DNA from 3 places in the Paenibacillus sp. FSL R7-0273 genome. Region 1 is predicted to be linked to each of the others. Evidence: riboswitches for the same ligand, from Rfam matches in the RefSeq annotation. Region 1 holds a riboswitch; each other region holds the start of a gene.

Region 1 (5,913 bases):
CCGATAAAGCCGGCGCTGCAGCCCTGACCCTGCGCCTGATACACGGCATGCAGGATACATTTACGGATACCGTCCAGATCCCGGCCCGCCTTGCCCAGGCCCTCAAGCTCGGCGGGAAGGCTGTACTGGATATTCTTATTCTCACAGCCGCCGCCTTTGAGAATAAGCCTTACGTCTATATTCTCTTCTTCCCATTGCTCAAAATGAATGACTGGTGTTCCGGCGCCCAGATTGTCACCGCTGTTTTCCCCGGTCAGCGAATCCACTGAATTGGGCCGCAGCTTTCCGTTCTTGGTAGCCCGGATAACCGCACTATGGATATCCTTCTTCATCTCAATCTGATTAACGCCTACAGGCGTATGAATGATAAAGGTCGGCATCCCCGTATCCTGGCAGATCGGTGATACCTGAAGCTCGGCCATGCCGATATTGCGGGCGATTGTTGTCAGGGCAAGGCCCGAGCGGGTGGCACGGTCTTCCAGTGCACGTCCCTTGGCAACGGCTCTGCGCACATCACCAGGCAAATTCGTGGAGGTCTCTACGATCAGATTATAAATGCTTTCTTCAAAATTCCGCATCTTCATTCCGGCTCCTCTCATCCATTGCAGGTTGTCTTAAGGCTGATACAATTAGTATTATCATATCACACTCTGCCGTGCATGAAAGGGTTTACTTTAAAATTGAACTACCCTATCCCGGACTATATATGCCATGTTTAGTATATTCCGGCATCAAGCATATCCCAGTCCTTATAAACCGGCTGCAGGCTGTTTGCTTTGAGCATCTCGGAGATTTCATGCACACTCCGTCCGTCGGAAATTTCAAACTGCGGAGTGCCTCCCTGCTGTGTATGGCCTCCAACTTCAGTGGATACCCCGGCAGACATTTTGGTTACGCCCAGATGGATCAGACGGTCTCTTAGCGCGGACGGCTCACGTGTGGACAGGGTTATGCCTGCCCGGGGGAGGAACAGGCGGTAGGCCAGAATAATCTGTACCAGAGCCCGGTCGGTTACGATATGTCCGGAATCATACTCTCCAAGAAAAGGGCGGAAACGCGGAGCAGACAGCCCGATTTCACACTCCGGGTACTTGTCCTGCAGGTATCTCGCATGCATGGCGGTAAAGAAAGCTTCCTGCCGCCAGTCATACATCCCCAGCAGCGCTCCGATATTTACCACCCGGAATCCTGCCCGGCAGCCCCGCTCAGGCGCATCCAGGCGGTTGCGGTAGATTTTTTTGGGACCTTTGACATGCAGCTTGCTGTAGGTCTCCTCATGGTAAACTTCCTGATACAAGGTTAATCCGTCTACACCGGCTTCCTTAAGCTCCTTGTATTCACCCTCAGACAAAGGATTCACTTCAATACTGACAGAAGAGAAAAATTCCTTTAGTATCCTCACACATTCCTTGAGATAAGAAACCGGGCTTTCCGTCCGCGATTCACCTGTCAGAATAAGAATATGCCGGATTCCGGTAGCCGCTATCGCCTCTGCCTCCCGTCTAACCTCTTCAGGACTAAGCTTTTTTCTCGGAAAATCATAAATAGAGCTGAAGCTGCAGTACGTGCAGTGATTTATGCAGAAATCTGCAAGATACATCGGTGTAAAAAGCTGCATGACATGTCCGAAATGCGAACGGGTCAGACTTCTGGCCTGCCGGGCCATCTCCTCCAGACAATCCCCTGCTGCAGGAGACAGCAGAACCTGCAGATCATGCTCATCCAGCTGCTCTTTGCGGAGCGAACGCCTTACATCTTCTTTGTTAAATTGCCCCCACATTCCTGCATTCACCTGATGGCCAAGAGCGTGTGCAGTCTCGTAAAAACCCATGGTACTCCTCCTTTTCGCCGGTTCCTGATTCTGTCACTGTCAGCCAAGAAAACCCGTTAATGGCGATGATGCCGATGCAGTCTCCTCTACGGGACCCAGTCCAGCCAGGTAGGCCTTACGGCCTGCAGCTACAGCATCACGGAATGCCGAGGCCATGAGCAGCGGATCGCGTGCAGTGGCGATGGCCGTATTGAGCAGCACAGCAGCAGCGCCCAGCTCCATCGCTTCCGCTGCCTCAGACGGCCGGCCGATTCCGGCATCAACAATGACCGGAAGCTCTACTTCAGCTATCAGAATGCGCAGCAGCTCCAAGGTTTTTAGCCCCCGGTTTGTGCCTATAGGCGATCCAAGCGGCATAACTGCGGCAGCACCCGCCTTTTGCATACGGAGGGCCGCAGACAAGTCAGGGCTCATATAAGGAAGCACCACAAAGCCTTCAGCCGCCAGAATTTCCGTGGCACGGATCGTTTCCGCATTATCGGGCAGCAGGTATTTCTGATCATTGATTACTTCAATCTTAACCCAGTTGCCGAGACCGGAAGCCTTGGCCAGTCTGGCAATACGGACAGCTTCCTCGGCAGTACGTGCACCGGAGGTATTAGGAAGCAGGGTCATGCTGTCCGGGATATGGCTGATAATATTATCATTACTGTTTGGGTCCACACGTCTGAGCGCTACTGTAATGACCTCTGAGCCCGAAGCCTCCACCACCTCCGGAATAAGAGTGTTCCGGCTGTATTTGCCGGTTCCGATAAACAGCCTGCTCGATAAGGAGCGGCCTCCGATTACGAAAGGATCTGACATCTGAATTGCCTCCTGTATTTAAAATTTGTACCCGGCATGTAAACGGGATTAGCCGCCTCCCACAAAATGCACGACCTCAATCCGGTCTCCTTCATTCAACAGATAAGCACCGTGATGCTCCTTGGCAACAATCTCGCCGTTCAGCTCTACAATGACCAGTCTCCTGTTCCATTCAGGCAGACTAAGCAAATCAGCTACTGTACGGCAATCCTCACTGTAATTTGCCGCTTTGCCGTTGACGATCAGATTCATGCCTTCTCACCTCCTTTGGCGGCAGCTCCCGTCACTGCGTTCCGGTAGGCTTGTGAAGCTGCAAACGGATCATCTGCACCGCATATACCGGACATCACTGCTATTCCCGCTGCGCCAGCCTGCAGGACCTCCGGCGCATTATCCGGCGTAATTCCCCCCAATGCAATAACCGGAACCCCGGCGGCAAGCACAGCCTCTTTCAGCTGGGCCAAGCCTCGCTCCCTCAGGCCGGGCTTGCTGGTTGAAGGATACACATGCCCGAAGAGGCAGTAATCTGCCCCTTGGCAGCCTGCGTCCCTAATCTCCTGGACCGAATGCACGGAGGAGCCAAGCCGCAGGGTAGCGCCCGCTGCCAGCCGGGCTGGAGCGGCAGGCAGGCTGTGCCAGGCCAGCTGTACACCTGCTGCCCCCACAGCCATTGCCACATCCAGCCGGTCATTGATGATCAATTTACCGGCCGGTACACCGGCACGGAGCAAGCCTACGGCCATTTGATACAGCCCGCGCGCCGATAGCTTTTTTTCACGTAAATGAATGTAGTCTACCTGCGGATGAACAGCTGCTGCGAGAACAGCAAACGGCTCCGCGGCAAGCTTTCCGTCTGAGAGCAGATGAATTTCGGCCAGTACGTCCACCTCCCTTTTCTTTAAAAACACAAAAAAAACCGCCTCCAGGCAGGAGGCGGTGAAAACAGTATACAGAAAAACAGCCGGATTTCCGGACCGTATGCGCTGCAATACAATGCTTATCCACTTTCCTACGCTGGTATAAACCAGATCAGGTTCAAAGGGTCCGAACTAAACGTACGTTCGTCTCAGCCTTGCGGCACCCCTAGTGACAAATTCATATTCTGTTGCTGACTTCGTATATATTAACACTATTTTGCATGAAAAATCTAGGTTAAGCGGCATAATATTCCGCAGTCTGCATATAAAGCAGCAGAGAGTGCACCAATTGGCGCACTCTCTGCTGCTTGTTACATAATCGTTTGGATGGCTCCGGACATCAGCCGTTAATAATCTCTCCGCCGTTAACATGAATGACCTGGCCGCTGACATAGGAAGAATCACTGGAAGCCAGATAGACATAGGCTGGTGCCAGCTCCTCCGGCTGTCCCGGACGCTTCATCGGCTGCGTGCCCCCGAACTCGCTCACTTTTTTCGCATCAAAGGTGGATGGAATCAGCGGAGTCCAGATCGGACCCGGAGCCACAGCATTGACCCGGATGCCTTTTTCAGCCAGATTCATCGACAGGGAGCGGGTGAAGCTGAGAATCGCCCCTTTGGTGGACGAATAGTCCAGCAGCTGCTGATTACCGCGGTAGGCCGTAATCGAAGTTGTGTTAATGATTGTTGAACCTTTTTTCAGATGAGGCATGGCTGCTTTGGTTAAATAAAACATTGAGAATATATTAGTACGGAAGGTCCGCTCCAGCTGTTCCGAGGTAATGTCCTCAATCTTGTCCTGCGGATGCTGTTCGGCAGCATTGTTGATCAGAATATCCAGCTTACCGAGCCCTTCTACCGTCTTGTTGATCAGGTCCTGGCAGAAGGCTTCTACACCGATGTCACCGGCAATCAGAATACACTTGCGGCCCTCCTGCTCCACTTGGCGTTTCGTCTCCTCTGCGTCGCTATGCTCATTCAGATAGGAAATAACGACATCAGCACCCTCCTTGGCAAAATGCACGGCTACCGCACGCCCGATTCCGCTGTCTCCCCCGGTAATAAGCGCTGCCTTGCCCAGCAGCTTGCCGGCCGCTTTATATTCGGAGGTTTCAAACTCCGGCAGCGGATTCATCTCACTTTCGATTCCCGGCTGCTTGTCCTGCACCTGCGGAGGCAACGTTTTCTTGGCTTCTTGATTTTCTGGCATGATCCATTCTCCTTTCGCTTTTGCACTTCTCGAAGTCATTCATCGTTTTAGGATGGCTAAGGATTGCTGGTTTATGCGCTGATCTCAGGCACTTTAGGTCTACGCTATGTTACTTACCACAGTTAAAAGCCGGCCAAACAAAAAAATCAGTCGTTGCCGGCGTAAAGTGCGGATATAATGTATCAGGATGAACAGGAGCAGGCATGAAGGAGGCAGAACCTATATGACCAGAAATTCCAGGAGCATTATCATTGCCGTCAAAGGAATCATTGTGCACCAGGGCCGTATTCTTATTGTCCGGCGCGCTGCGGCAGATATTATAGGGGCCGGAAGCTGGGAGTGTCCCGGAGGGAAAATTGAATTCGGAGAAGGGCTGGAAGCCGCGCTTGAACGGGAGATCGCTGAAGAAACAGGACTTGGCGTAACGGTCGGAGCAGTAGCATATGCCGCTTCTTTTCTGACCGATCCCGGCAGGCAGGTTGTCATCATCACTTATCTCTGCGAAAGCGAAAAGGACGCAGTAATTCTCTCTGAGGAGCACGCAGCCTACAAATGGTGTACCCGGACTGAGCTTGAGGAGCTGCTGCCTCCGGGAATTCTGGCTGAATTTGAGCGGAGCGGCGTGCTCACAATGGCGGAGCTGTTGTAGCGCGGTATGCTTACAGGCGAAAAAGACCGCGCCTTTGAGGGCAGCGGTCTTTGATGTGCTGGTAGGGACTTTCTTTCCTAACCAAGCTTTAATTTGTCTATTGCTGTTTTTAGTGCAATGATTTTGTCCGTGTTTGCTTTGTTGACCAGCTCTTTCTGAGCTTCAGTCAGGTTGGAATATCTCCGGTACACCCAATTAACCGCCGGCTCATGCTCAAGGGTGAGTTTTTCTGCTTCAGGCAGCTGATCGATTTTGAAAGCAACGGTATCTGCAGCCTGCTGGTCAGTAAGGATAGACGGACCCTGATAATAACCGGTCACATGCATATCCTTATCGTAGAAAATAATCATATACTGCTCTTCAAAATTTTTCACTGTATAGAACGGCGCTAAATAATCTTCAGAGTCCTCATAGGAATATCCGTATACGATATCCGTTACCCCATTCAAATAATGAGATTGGGCTGAAAGACTCTTAACATTGAAATCCTTATCCGCATCCA
Region 2 (5,913 bases), 760 kb from region 1:
ATTTATTGATCTGCAAGCAAGCTCTGCCGCAACCTTTCCCCCTGCTGCTGCGTTACAATAGTTGATAACGGCCAAGCGGCCCAACTTACGTACAGAGGTGGAATGGTGATGAACCTGAAAAAACGTGCTTTCGCAGTGATGACAACGGTATCAATCCTCTCTTTTTCGCTGGGGAGTCCCATGTTTGCGGCCGGCGGCACCTTCAAGGATATCGATAATGTGACCGGTAAAGACAAGATTAACTCGCTGAAGGCGCAGGGCCTTATTAAAGGGATTTCCGACATCCAGTTCCTGCCCGGCTCCACAGTGACTACAGCACAGGGCATCCAGTTTATCTCGGGCGGACTCCAGCTGAGCCTCGCAGCCATTAGCTTCAACAAAGCGCCTGTTGCGAGCAGCATTTTCAGCAAGGTAAAGGATACCGCGTGGTATGCGGAGGCTTTTATTAATGCCCACTATAACGGTGTGGAAATTCCTGCGGATATTGACCCGTCTAAGCCAATCACCAAGGAGCTGTTCACCAGTCTGCTGGTTCAGGGTATAGAGAAGGCTGGCAGCCTGCCGCTTATCAACCTGGTGCCTGCGGATATCACAGATGAGGCTTCGATGGACCCCTCTTATCAGGGAAGCATCCAGCGTTCTTTGAAGTACAAGATTAATACGCTGGACGCAAACGGCAAATTTAATCCGAAAAGTGAAATTACCCGTGCTGAGGCGGCAGTCATGCTCTACAACGCGCTCGAATACCTCAAATCCCTTGATAACACCCCTGGCAGCTAAGCAAATAATATAAAAACACATTCAGCCGCTTCTGCTGTGCTCCCCCGCATAGCATCAATGGGTCCTTCAACAGCGCAAAAGGCAGACCGGTCATTCCGGTCTGCCTTTTCACTTCACTCCGATTCCCCTTTTATTCTGTTCAAAAACTGCCGGACACGATGATTCCCAGACTGCTGCAGCACCTGCTGCGGTGTCCCCTGCTCCAGAATCACACCTTGATCCATCAGGATAATGGTATCTGCAACATCAGCGGCAAACCGCATCTCATGGGTCACTATGATCATTGTCCTGCCTTCCGCAGCCAGCTGCCGGATAACCTTCAGCACCTCACCGACCAGCTCGGGGTCCAGCGCCGAGGTCGGCTCGTCAAACAGCAGCACCTCCGGCTCGGCCGCCATTGCCCGGGCAATAGCGACGCGCTGCTGCTGTCCGCCGGACAGCTGGTGCGGATATGCGCCTGCTTTGTCAGACAATCCAACTTTAGCCAGAAGCTCCTGCCCGCGCTTTTCAGCTTCCTTCCGTGAACGCTTTTGCACCGTAATCTGGCCCTCTGCCACATTGCCAAGCGCGGTCATATGCGGAAACAGGTTATAGGACTGGAATACCATCCCTGTCTTCTGCCGCAGGCTTAGCACGTCATTCCTGGCAAGCTTGACATTGTCTGTGAAGCTGAGCTCAAGACCGGCAATAGACAAGCTTCCCTGATCCGGGATCTCAAGCAGATTGAAGCAGCGCAGCAGCGTTGTTTTGCCGGAGCCTGAGGGCCCAATGATGACCAGGACTTTGCCATGCTCAAGCCGCAGATCGACTCCCTTCAGCACCTGCAGCTGCCCAAAGGATTTATGCAGACCGCGAACCTCAATCATATTGCGCCTCCTTATCCGGCCGAGTAACGGTCAAACCGTTTCTCCAGCCTGCTTTGCACCACTGACAGTACGGAACAGAACAGCAGATAATAAAGCGCAGCTTCACAATAGAGCAGCAAAGGCTCATAGGTAGTTGCGGTAATCTGCTGGGCTGTCCTGAACATTTCCACATAGGTAATGCCTGCGGCGAGCGAGGTGTCTTTTACGAGGCTGATAAAAGAATTCGACAGCGGCGGAACCGACACCCGCACCGCCTGGGGCAGAATAATCCGGCGCAGCGCCTGCCCCCGGGTCATCCCGACGGAATAGGCCGCCTCCCACTGCCCTTTGGGAACCGATAATACGGCGGCCCGGATAATTTCTGACGAATACGCACCGACACTCAGCGTGAACCCGATAACCGCAGCGGTAAACGGGTCCAGCACAACACCTGCGGCAGGCAATCCGTAGAAAATAATAAACAGCTGTACCAGCAGCGGAGTCCCCCGGATGATCCACACATAAAACCTGGCAATCAGCCCGGGAATCCGCCATGAAGAGATCCGCACCAGCGCAGTCGCCACTGCAAGCAGCAGTCCCAGTATAAAGGAGAGCAGCGCCAGCGGAATCGTATAAGCCACTCCTGCCTTGAGCAGAGGCAGCAGCGAATCCAGAAATATTTGCAGCTTGCGGTCATCCATCGCAGGGAGCTCCTTCAGCCATTATTTTGAGACATCCGCCCCGAAATATTTCTCGGAAATGGCTAGATAGGTCCCGTCCTCCTTCATTGCTGCAAGTGCCCCGTCGACCGCCTGCACTAGCTCCTCATTGCCCTTCAGGAAAACGGCAGCGCTCCGCGAGCCTTCAGCCATTTCATCTACCTGCTTGATCTGTACGTCCGGCTTCTGCTTCTTCAGATCCAGAAAGGACAAGCCGTCGTTAACCGTAGCATCAATCCGTCCGGAGACCAGGAGGTCTATCGCCTGATTGAAGCCTTCAATCGCCACAATTTCCGCGCCGTTCTCGCGTGCGATGTCAGACAGGTTGCTGGTCAGCGACTGCCCGGCTTTTTTGCCCTTGAGATCAGCAAAGCTTTTGATATCCCCGTTCCCCTCCCCTACAATCAGCACCGCTTTGGATACGACATAAGGTTCAGAGAAATCATATTTCACCTTACGCTCATCCGTAATGGACACCTCATTAAAAATAGCATCAAAGCGCCCTGCATCCATTCCGGCAAAAATACCGTCCCACTGGGTCTCGACAAACTCCGCTTCCACACCGATCCGTTTGGCTATCTCCCTGGCAATATCCACGTCAAAGCCGGTTAGCGTTCCGTCCGCATCATGGTAGGTAAACGGCGAGTACGTGCCTTCGGTGCCTACTCTCAGCCTGCCGGAGGCCTTTACCGTTTCCAGGCTGTTCCGGGCCGCAGGAGAAGCTGCTACATCCGCGCCGCCTATTGTTCCTTCAGCTGCATTATTATTATTGCTGCCGCATGCCGTAAGTACAATGCCCAGCAGCAGCAGAGGCGCCAGCGCCCATTTTTTCATTGTGATCTCCTCCTTGTGCTGTGGTCAGCTGTTACAGATTAAAGTTATCATGCCCAAAGCAGGCTATTCCTTTCCCTCAGAAGAAGAATCCGAAAGCCTTCTCTTTACAAACGTCCAGGTTATGGTATATTAATTAGCAATTACGAATTGCATATCGACCTGTTATTTCACTAGGGGAGTCGGCCGACTGAGACGGAGCTTAAGCTCCGGACCCTTGGAACCTGATCTGGATCATACCAGCGGAGGGAAGTGGAGCAGAAATGAACAGAACGGCTGTTATCCAGCCTGCCCGACTGTACCTTTCAGACCTCTTTATTTCCTCCGGAAATCAAGGGGTCTTTTTTGCGTGTAATGTGTCTCGTCATTCAAGGAGGTCAACAAGCTGCTATGCTATCGGTTTCTAATCTATCTTATGCCTATACGGCGGACCGGCCGCCTGTATTCACAGAGCTATCGATGAAGATCCGGCGGGGTGAGTTTATCTCTATCGCAGGGGCAAGCGGCTGCGGGAAAAGCACCCTGTTCAAAATCCTCGCAGGGCTGCTCGAACCAACAGGCGGAGAAATCAGCCTGGACGGCGGTCCGACACATACAGCTTCTTCAAGGCTCGGCAGAGTCGGCTATATGCCGCAGCAGGATCTACTGCTGCCCTGGAGAACGGTGCTGGATAACTGCCTGCTGCCCTGGGAGCTTAAGCCCGGCGTTACAAAAAAAGAGGCTGTACAGCAGATTCGCGGTCTGCTGCACAGCCTCGGCCTGGACGGTACAGAGGCGGCTTATCCCCATGAGCTGTCCGGCGGCATGCGCCAGCGGGCTGCCCTGGCCCGCACTCTCTCTACAGGATGTGAATTGCTGCTGCTGGATGAGCCCTTTGGAGCGCTTGATGCGATGACGAAGCGCGGGCTGCAGCAATGGCTGCTGGACCTCTGGACCGGGCTTGAACGAACGGTGCTGTTCATCACCCATGATCTGGAGGAAGCTCTCCTGCTCAGCGACCGGATCTATCTGATGCACAGCGGAGGCGGGCTGCAGGAAATGACGGTCGCGCTGCCGCGGCCAAGAAACGGACAGCTCCTCTATCAGCCGCAGTTCATTGCCCTGCGGGAGGAGCTGGAGCGGAGGCTGCATGAGAGCTGTGCATATTAAGCGGCGTCTCACCACCTATGCCCCTGCTGTCCTGCTGGTGCTGCTCCTATTGCTCTGCTGGGAAGCAGGCGTTCGTTACGGGCAGGTACCGGCATTTATTCTCCCGGCACCTTCATCGGTCTGGAACGCCTTAATCGAGCAGCGTGAGCTGCTGTTCGGCCGCCATCTTCCGGCAACCCTGCAGGAGATTGTGCTGGGCTTCGGCTTATCTTTGATCTGCGGCACGCTGCTCGGCACCGGGATGCATCTGCTGCCGCTTTTGGCCAAAGCTGTCTATCCCCTGCTGATTGTCAGCCAGACCATTCCGCTGCTTGCCCTATCACCCATTTTTATTATGTGGTTCGGCTATACGCTCGGCGGCAAGATCGCTGTTGTGTTTCTCACAGCCTTTTTCCCGGTCGTTGTAGGTACATATGACGGTCTTTATAAAAGCGGCGGGCAATACAAGGAACTGCTGCTGACTCTCGGGGCAAGCCGCCTGCAGCTGCTGGCGAAAGTCCAGATTCCGCTGGCGCTGCCCGCCTATTTCTCCGGACTGAAGCTGTCCATCGTCTACTGCGTTATTGGTGCAACTATCGGGGAGTGGCTTGGCGGCAGCCAGGGGCTCGGCTACTATAGCCGCCGCATGGCCGGCAATCTGCACAGCCCGGAGCTGTTCGCCGCTGTCGGCCTGCTCTCTGCACTTGGTGTTCTGCTGTTTCTCTGTATCAGCATTGTTGAAATCATTATTCTGAAGAAAAGAGGCTTGCGAAGATGAACCTATTACGCCATTATTCCAAATTATCGTCAAGACGCCTGCGCGGCGCCGGTCTGCTCATGCTGCTGATCTGCCTGCTTGCAGCTGTGAGCGGCTGCAGCGGAAATAACCAGGGCACCGGCGAAGCAAAAACGGCAGCTTCCGGCAGCAGCGGACAGCTGCGCGAGCTGTCCGTCATGCTCGACTGGTACCCGAACGCTGTACACTCCTTCCTGTATGCTGCGCAGGAGAAGGGATATTTCAAGGAGGAGGGTCTGGAGGTTGAGCTGCAGATGCCTGCGGACAGCAATGACGCACTGAAGCTCGCAGCCGCAGGCAAGATTGATCTGGCTCTTACCTACCAGCCCCAGGTGCTCATGGCCCGCTCGGAGCAGATTCCGGTCGTTTCGCTAGCCGCTCTCGTCCGGCATCCGCTTAATCACCTGCTCGTCCCTGCTGACAGCGGAATTACAGCACCCGGAGATTTAGCCGGCAAAACCGCGGGTTATTCCTCCATTCCGCTCTATGAAGCCATGCTGCGGACGATGGTGGAGCATGACGGGGGCGATCCGCAGTCACTGAATATGGTCGATGTCGGCTTTGATCTGATTCCGGCGATTACAACCGGCCGGGTCGATGCGATAATCGGCGGCTTCATTAATCATGAGCAGCTGATTCTGGCCAAGGAGCAGCACCCTGTCACCTCAATCGATCCCACCGCGTTTGGTGTGCCTGACTATTACGAGCTGGTGCTGGTTGCCGGGGAAGAGAACCTGAAGGAATCCCGGGCTGATTACAGCAGGTTCATGAACGCCGTCCGCAAAGGGCAGCAGTTCGTGCAGGAGCATCCGGA
Region 3 (5,913 bases), 2.0 Mb from region 1:
TTTTTCTGGATAACAAGGAGCTTGAGGATGCTTATTACGGAGAGGGATACTGCGTGTCACATGAAAAAATGGAGCGCAGCTACCTCCCCTTTGCAGCCCATGTGCTGTTTCCCCGGGAAAAGGATAAGGACTCCTTCCGGCGCTTCTCCAAGGCCAATGACCTTTCCTGCAGTCTGGAAATGCCCGGCCGCTCCATCGCCTTCAAGGTGCTGTCGACCGATATGTTCCTCTGCCCGTTTCAGCTGGGCTTTGTGACCATAAGGGTCCGCATTGAGGAGGATACGCTGCCGTTCAGTGTAGCTCTGGAATTCGCAGACCGGTTCCGTACACTGGAGGATGCCAACCTGCAGGATAAGGGAACCTCCGTTCAGTACGGCGATAAATCCTATGATCAGGTCGAGGATTTTGTGTTCGATTACCTCGTGCCCAGCCTGAAGCCGTTTCTGGACCAGTCAGAGCTGGACGGCGCTTACTTTGAAACCCTGCCCTTCTTTGTCGATGAGCGGATGATGGTTCAGGGATTCTACGGTTTGGAGCACGGGGATGAGGAAGAAATCGGAATAGATTTGAAGTTCCGTGCCGCCCAGCTGGACGGGCTGGACGGAAACGGCCAGCCTTATATGAGTGCCAGCAATCCGGACTATATAGCCGATTATTGCAGGGAGCACTCCTATAGCCGCTGGGGCCCTGATACCTTTTACATGACCAATGAGCAGACCTTTTGCTGTCTGAGCAAGGCTAAGCCGGAGATCGCTGTCCAGCTGGCTAACCAGATGTACGGGGAGTATTACTACGGGCTGCTGCTGAGCCTTTTTCACAAAATCGTGCTGCTGAAGCTGTCCAACCTGCATTCCCGCCTGCGCATTGACCGCGACTATGATGAGATTGAGAATCTGATCTTTCTGATCAATAAATTTTCGGCCAAATTCTATTTTATCGAGCTGATTTCGCAGTCGCAGGGCCGGGAGATTTTTTTCCAGCTGCGGAAGGTTTACGGCAATGACGCCTTGTTCGGTGAAGTGAAGATGACCCTTGACGACCTGTTCCAGTATCAGGATAAATTCCAGGCTAAACGCCGGGATACGCTGCTGATGATTCTTACTATATTTACGGTGGTCAGCGGGATTTACGGGATGAACCAGGTCATTGAGGACCTGAAGGCTCCGATTGACTGGAGCAAGCTGCTGGAATACTCACCTTTTGAGTATCTCGCGCTGTTCGTCACGTTTACAGGGATTTCAGTCAGCATTTTCATGACACTGAAGGAGCTGAGAACCAGCATCCGCAGCCGCCGCAGGAAGCGGTATTACTCCAAGGAGTAGGGAGATTGCTACTGGACAACCCCAGGCCGTGCGTCTATAATACAGCGTAGAATAAGCAATACCCGATAACTTCATAGAACCAGGGGTGCTGGAATTGGCCGGCTGAGATTGTATCCCATAAGATACTGACCCTTATACCTGATCTGGATAATGCCAGCGTAGGAATCTTTAATTGCTTCCCGGCCCCTGAGGCCGGAGCCTGCAGCCTTGCGCAACTGACTGGCGTCCCGATGAATCGGGGCGCTTTTTTGCATATCAGATTTAGAAAAGAGAAGACTAGGGATTGCTGGAAGGAGTGAATAAAGGGAAATGGGAGTCAAAAAAAGCTTGATGCTCAGCCTGACCTGCATGCTGGCCCTGGCCATTGCCGGATGCGGCAGCAACGGGGCAAACGGAGGTAACGGGGGGAACACTGCCGGAGGTAACGCTTCTCCGGAAGCTTCTGCAGGAACAGCTGCGGATGCGCCGGCTGAGCTTACCAAGATTAAGGTCGCACTGGATTGGACGCCGAACACGAATCATACCGGCCTGTATGCGGCCAAAGAGCTGGGGTATTACGAAGAGGAAGGCCTTGATGTAGAGATTGTCCAGCCGGGCGCCGCCGGAGCCGATACGATGGTGATTTCGGGCGAGGCCGCCTTCGGGATCAGCGCCCAGGAGGCACTGACGCTGGCCCGCCTGCAGAATGTGCCGCTTGTATCCGTTGCCGCCATCATTCAGCATAATACTTCCGGGTTCGCTGCACCGAAGGACCGTAATATAACATCCCCTAAGGATTTTGAAGGCAAAATCTACGGCGGCTGGGGCTCGCCGGCTGAGGAAGCAGCCATGAAGGCCATCATGGACCCGGAAGGCGGGGACGTGAAGAAGGTCAAGCAGGTGAACATCGGTGAAGCTGATTATTTCACGGCTGTGAAGCGCGATATTGATTTCGCCTGGATCTTCTATGCCTGGACCGGAATTGAGGCCGAGCTGCGCGGTGAGCCGCTGGATATGCTCTACCTCAAGGATTACGCGCCGCAGCTGGATTACTACACGCCGATCCTGACTACCAGCGAGAAGGAAATCGCCGGGCGGCCGGAGCTGGTGAAGGCCTTCCTCAAAGCGACGTCGAAGGGATACCAGTACGCGATTGACCAGCCGGAAGCGGCAGCTGATATTCTGATCAAAGCCGTGCCGGATCTTGATCCTGAGCTTGTCCTGGCCAGCCAGAAATGGCTCAGCCCCAAGTACAAGGATGACGCCGCCCGCTGGGGTGAGCAGAAGGCCGAAATCTGGCAGAATTACGCCGACTGGATGTATGACCTGAAGCTGCTGGACCAGCAGCTTGATGTAGAGGCAACGTTTACTAATGAGTTTTTGCCGGCGGAATAAAGATTATATTGAGAGCCGGCTGATATCCAATACATTATATTGAGAGGATTGATTATTGTGGCAAACACACTGCTTAGCATTCAGGTTATCCCTAAAACACCGAACGGTGAGGACTCCATTCCTTATGTAGATACAGCAATCGAAGTCATTCAGAAATCGGGCGTAAAGCATCAGGTGAACCCGCTTGAAACGACAATGGAAGGTGATATTACCGAGCTGCTCGAGGTGGTCCGCCAGATGCACGAAGCGCTCGTAGCTGCCGGCAGCCCAAGCATCATCTCCCAGATCAAAATCGCCCATAACCCGAATGGCATCAGCATGGACAAGCTGACGGAGAAATACCGGTGAGATCAGCCTTCAGGCAAATATGGCCGCCCTTAGTGGCGGTCATATTGTTTCTGGGGATCTGGCAGGCGGCGGTATCATTATTTACAATCGATCCGTTTTTTCTGCCGGGTCCGGGCGCGGTCGCCCGTGCTTCCGCGGATAATGCCGCCAGCCTCTGGTCGCACACCGCTGCGACGCTGCGCCTGACCCTGATCGGCTTTCCGATCGGCGCAGGCGTCGGGCTGATCGTAGCGCTGCTGCTGCATCTGGTGCCCTGGCTGAAACGGGCCATCTATCCGCTGCTGATCCTCAGCCAGAATGTGCCCTCCATTGCGCTCGCGCCGCTGCTGGTGATCTGGTTCGGCTTTGGCCTGATGCCGAAAATTATGCTGATCATCCTCGTCTGCTTCTTCCCCGTCGCCGTCGCTGCCATGGGCGGCCTTGCGCAGAGTGACCGGACGATGATGAACTATATGAAGATGGCGGGCGCAGGCAAGTGGAAGATCTTTACCAAGCTGGAGCTGCCAGGCTCCCTGCCCGCCCTGTTCTCCGGCCTCAAAATCTCTGCCACCTATGCCGTAATGGGCGTAATCGTCGCGGAATGGATTGGCGCTGACAAGGGACTGGGCTACTACATGCTGCTCCAGAAGTCCGCCTACCGTACAGCTAATCTCTTTGTCGCCATTGCCATCATCGTATTACTGAGTCTGGTGCTGTTCGCAATCATCGCTATAGTCGAGCGGTGGCTGGTGCGCTGGAAGCCGCGGGAATCGGAATGAGGAAGCATTCGGCCGGAGAATGCGGGTATCCGCGGGCAGCTTCGGCCGGGTATCCGCGGGCGGCTTCGGCCGGACGGAATTAGTTTGATTTTTGACAGCTATTTTGCTCCGGCCGGGGCTTAATATGAAATTAAGTTGATTTTCGACAGTTAATAGTTACCTACTGGCTTGAAACTAGCATTTCAGATGAAATTAAGTTACCTTTTTCCACCTATATGCCGAAGTTAAGCGAATTATGCGAATTTAGTTGACCTTTTTCCCACTAAAATGATCCGGGCTCTGATTTCGCATAAATATTAGGCTCAATCCGCCGCAACATACGGACTCCAACGAGAAAGGAGGTACTCTACATGTCTCACCAGTCAAAAGACGAAGAATCTATCGGGGTTACGCCCCCCCGGGGTATCCGGGGCTTGGGGGCTGCCGATGCTGCAGGCGATGCTGCACTGGAAACCGCTGCGGGCTCTGCACACTCTACTTCAGCACCGGTAGCTGCTTCCAGCAACGCTAGTTCTCCTGCTTCGGCAGCTGCTGCTGGCTCTCCAGTTCCGGCAGCTGCTGCGCCGCGCGCGGCCGGACAGGGCCTGCCGCCGGCGCTCGAAGTCAGCGGCGTCTCCAAGACGTTCAGACGCGGCCACAAGGAGACCCGCGTACTGAACGAGGTCTCCCTGACGGTCGAGCCGCAGGAGTTCGTCTCCATCCTTGGCCCGTCCGGCTGCGGCAAAAGCACCCTGTTCCACATCATCGGCGGCCTTGAGACGCCGGATACCGGAACAGTCAGCATGAACGGCCATGCCGTGACCGGGCAGCGCGGCGAGATCAGCTACATGCCGCAGCAGCCCGCGCTCTTCCCCTGGCGCAGCACCCTGGACAACGTCCTGCTCGCCGGGGAGCTGAAGGGCGAGCCGCAGGCCGCCGCACGGGAGAACGCCCGCCGCTGGCTGGCCAAGGTCGGGCTGGGCGGCTTCGAGCGGGCTTACCCGCACATGCTGTCCGGCGGTATGCAGCAGCGGGCCGCCTTCCTGCGCGCCCTGCTGGCGCCGCAGGAGCTGATGCTGCTCGACGAGCCGTTCAGCGCGCTGGATGCGCTGACGCGCAGCGACATGCAGCGCTGGCTGCTGGAGCTGTGGGAGGAGAACCGCCGCTCCGTGCTGTTCATCACCCACAACATCGAGGAGGCCCTGCTGCTGTCCAGCCGGATCTATGTCTTCTCCGGCCGTCCCGGCTCCATCCTCCACACGGTGGAGGTTCCCTTTCCCCGGCCGCGCCGTGATGAAATCACGGACACACCGGAGTTCCTGCACCTCAAACGCCAGCTGTCACAGTGGATGCGCGAGGAGCAGGCTAAAGGCAGGACATAGCAGAAGGACGGCAATCCGGCTGCACTGCCGCAACAACTCACGCTTTGTATACCACAAGCCCCGCTACCTGCTCCAGCAGGACAGCGGGGCTTTTTTGGGGCTTATAAGCCGAGCATACCGTCCTCACTCTAAAAGAAAGAAAGCAATAAATATCAAAAAAGCGCGGCCGGATTCTGATAATCTTTTACACAGAGGAGGTGAGGCATTGAGCTACACTGCTGTGATCCAAAGGACAATCGAATATATCGAGACCAATCTGCACGAAGAACTGTCGCTGGAACGCATCGCGCAATTTATCGGCTTTTCCAAATACCATTATCACCGGATATTTCAGAAGGAAGTAGGCGTGACCTTATCCGAATATATCCGCTACCGGAGAATTGCCAACGCCGCCAATATTCTGCTGTACACCGACGAAAAAATCATCGACATCGCTGTCCATTACCGGTTCGAAACCCAGGAATCGTTCACACGTGCCTTTAAAAAGCATTATCACCTGCCGCCCGGACAATACCGGACAATCATCGGCAGCCTAACCCGGCAAAAGGAGGAAACAAAAATGAAGCAGGAAGAAGCAATCAAGGGGTGGTTTCTCAGCGGAACTCATCCGTTCAATTATGCAATGGAACTGGACCGCAAGACGTTTCATAAGGGAAAGGCCTCCGGGCTTCTGAAATCGGTAACCGTTGAAGGGTTGGATGAATTCGCCACTATGATGCAGCAGTTCAAGGCAGACAAGCATCTTGGCAA

What was found. Region 1 has a riboswitch for thiamine pyrophosphate ahead of R70723_RS10175 (thiamine phosphate synthase). Riboswitches for the same ligand answer to the same signal wherever they lie in the genome.
Region 2: it holds a riboswitch for thiamine pyrophosphate, as region 1 does, so the genes downstream of both, R70723_RS13530 (ABC transporter ATP-binding protein) here and R70723_RS10175 (thiamine phosphate synthase) in region 1, are expected to answer to the same signal.
Region 3: it holds a riboswitch for thiamine pyrophosphate, as region 1 does, so the genes downstream of both, R70723_RS01770 (ABC transporter substrate-binding protein) here and R70723_RS10175 (thiamine phosphate synthase) in region 1, are expected to answer to the same signal.

What each region holds. Positions count from the first base shown of each region.
Region 1 covers NZ_CP009283.1:2,396,023-2,401,935, reverse strand. The annotation lists gene R70723_RS10195 (fumarate hydratase) at 1-578, opposite strand, end outside; gene thiH (2-iminoacetate synthase ThiH) at 716-1,831, opposite strand; gene R70723_RS10185 (thiazole synthase) at 1,871-2,635, opposite strand; gene thiS (sulfur carrier protein ThiS) at 2,684-2,887, opposite strand; gene R70723_RS10175 (thiamine phosphate synthase) at 2,884-3,543, opposite strand; TPP riboswitch at 3,625-3,730, opposite strand; gene R70723_RS10170 (SDR family oxidoreductase) at 3,893-4,762, opposite strand; gene R70723_RS10165 (NUDIX hydrolase) at 4,986-5,411, shown strand; gene R70723_RS10160 (S-layer homology domain-containing protein) at 5,489-5,913, opposite strand, start outside.
Region 2 covers NZ_CP009283.1:3,158,937-3,164,849, reverse strand. The annotation lists gene R70723_RS13550 (S-layer homology domain-containing protein) at 109-780, shown strand; gene R70723_RS13545 (amino acid ABC transporter ATP-binding protein) at 894-1,646, opposite strand; gene R70723_RS13540 (amino acid ABC transporter permease) at 1,658-2,326, opposite strand; gene R70723_RS13535 (amino acid ABC transporter substrate-binding protein) at 2,348-3,178, opposite strand; TPP riboswitch at 3,341-3,443, shown strand; gene R70723_RS13530 (ABC transporter ATP-binding protein) at 3,566-4,324, shown strand; gene R70723_RS13525 (ABC transporter permease) at 4,305-5,081, shown strand; gene R70723_RS13520 (ABC transporter substrate-binding protein) at 5,078-5,913, shown strand, end outside.
Region 3 covers NZ_CP009283.1:400,126-406,038, reverse strand. The annotation lists gene R70723_RS01775 (hypothetical protein) at 1-1,322, shown strand, start outside; TPP riboswitch at 1,394-1,504, shown strand; gene R70723_RS01770 (ABC transporter substrate-binding protein) at 1,632-2,696, shown strand; gene R70723_RS01765 (thiamine-binding protein) at 2,754-3,044, shown strand; gene R70723_RS01760 (ABC transporter permease) at 3,041-3,802, shown strand; gene R70723_RS01755 (ABC transporter ATP-binding protein) at 4,153-5,163, shown strand; gene R70723_RS01750 (helix-turn-helix transcriptional regulator) at 5,369-5,913, shown strand, end outside.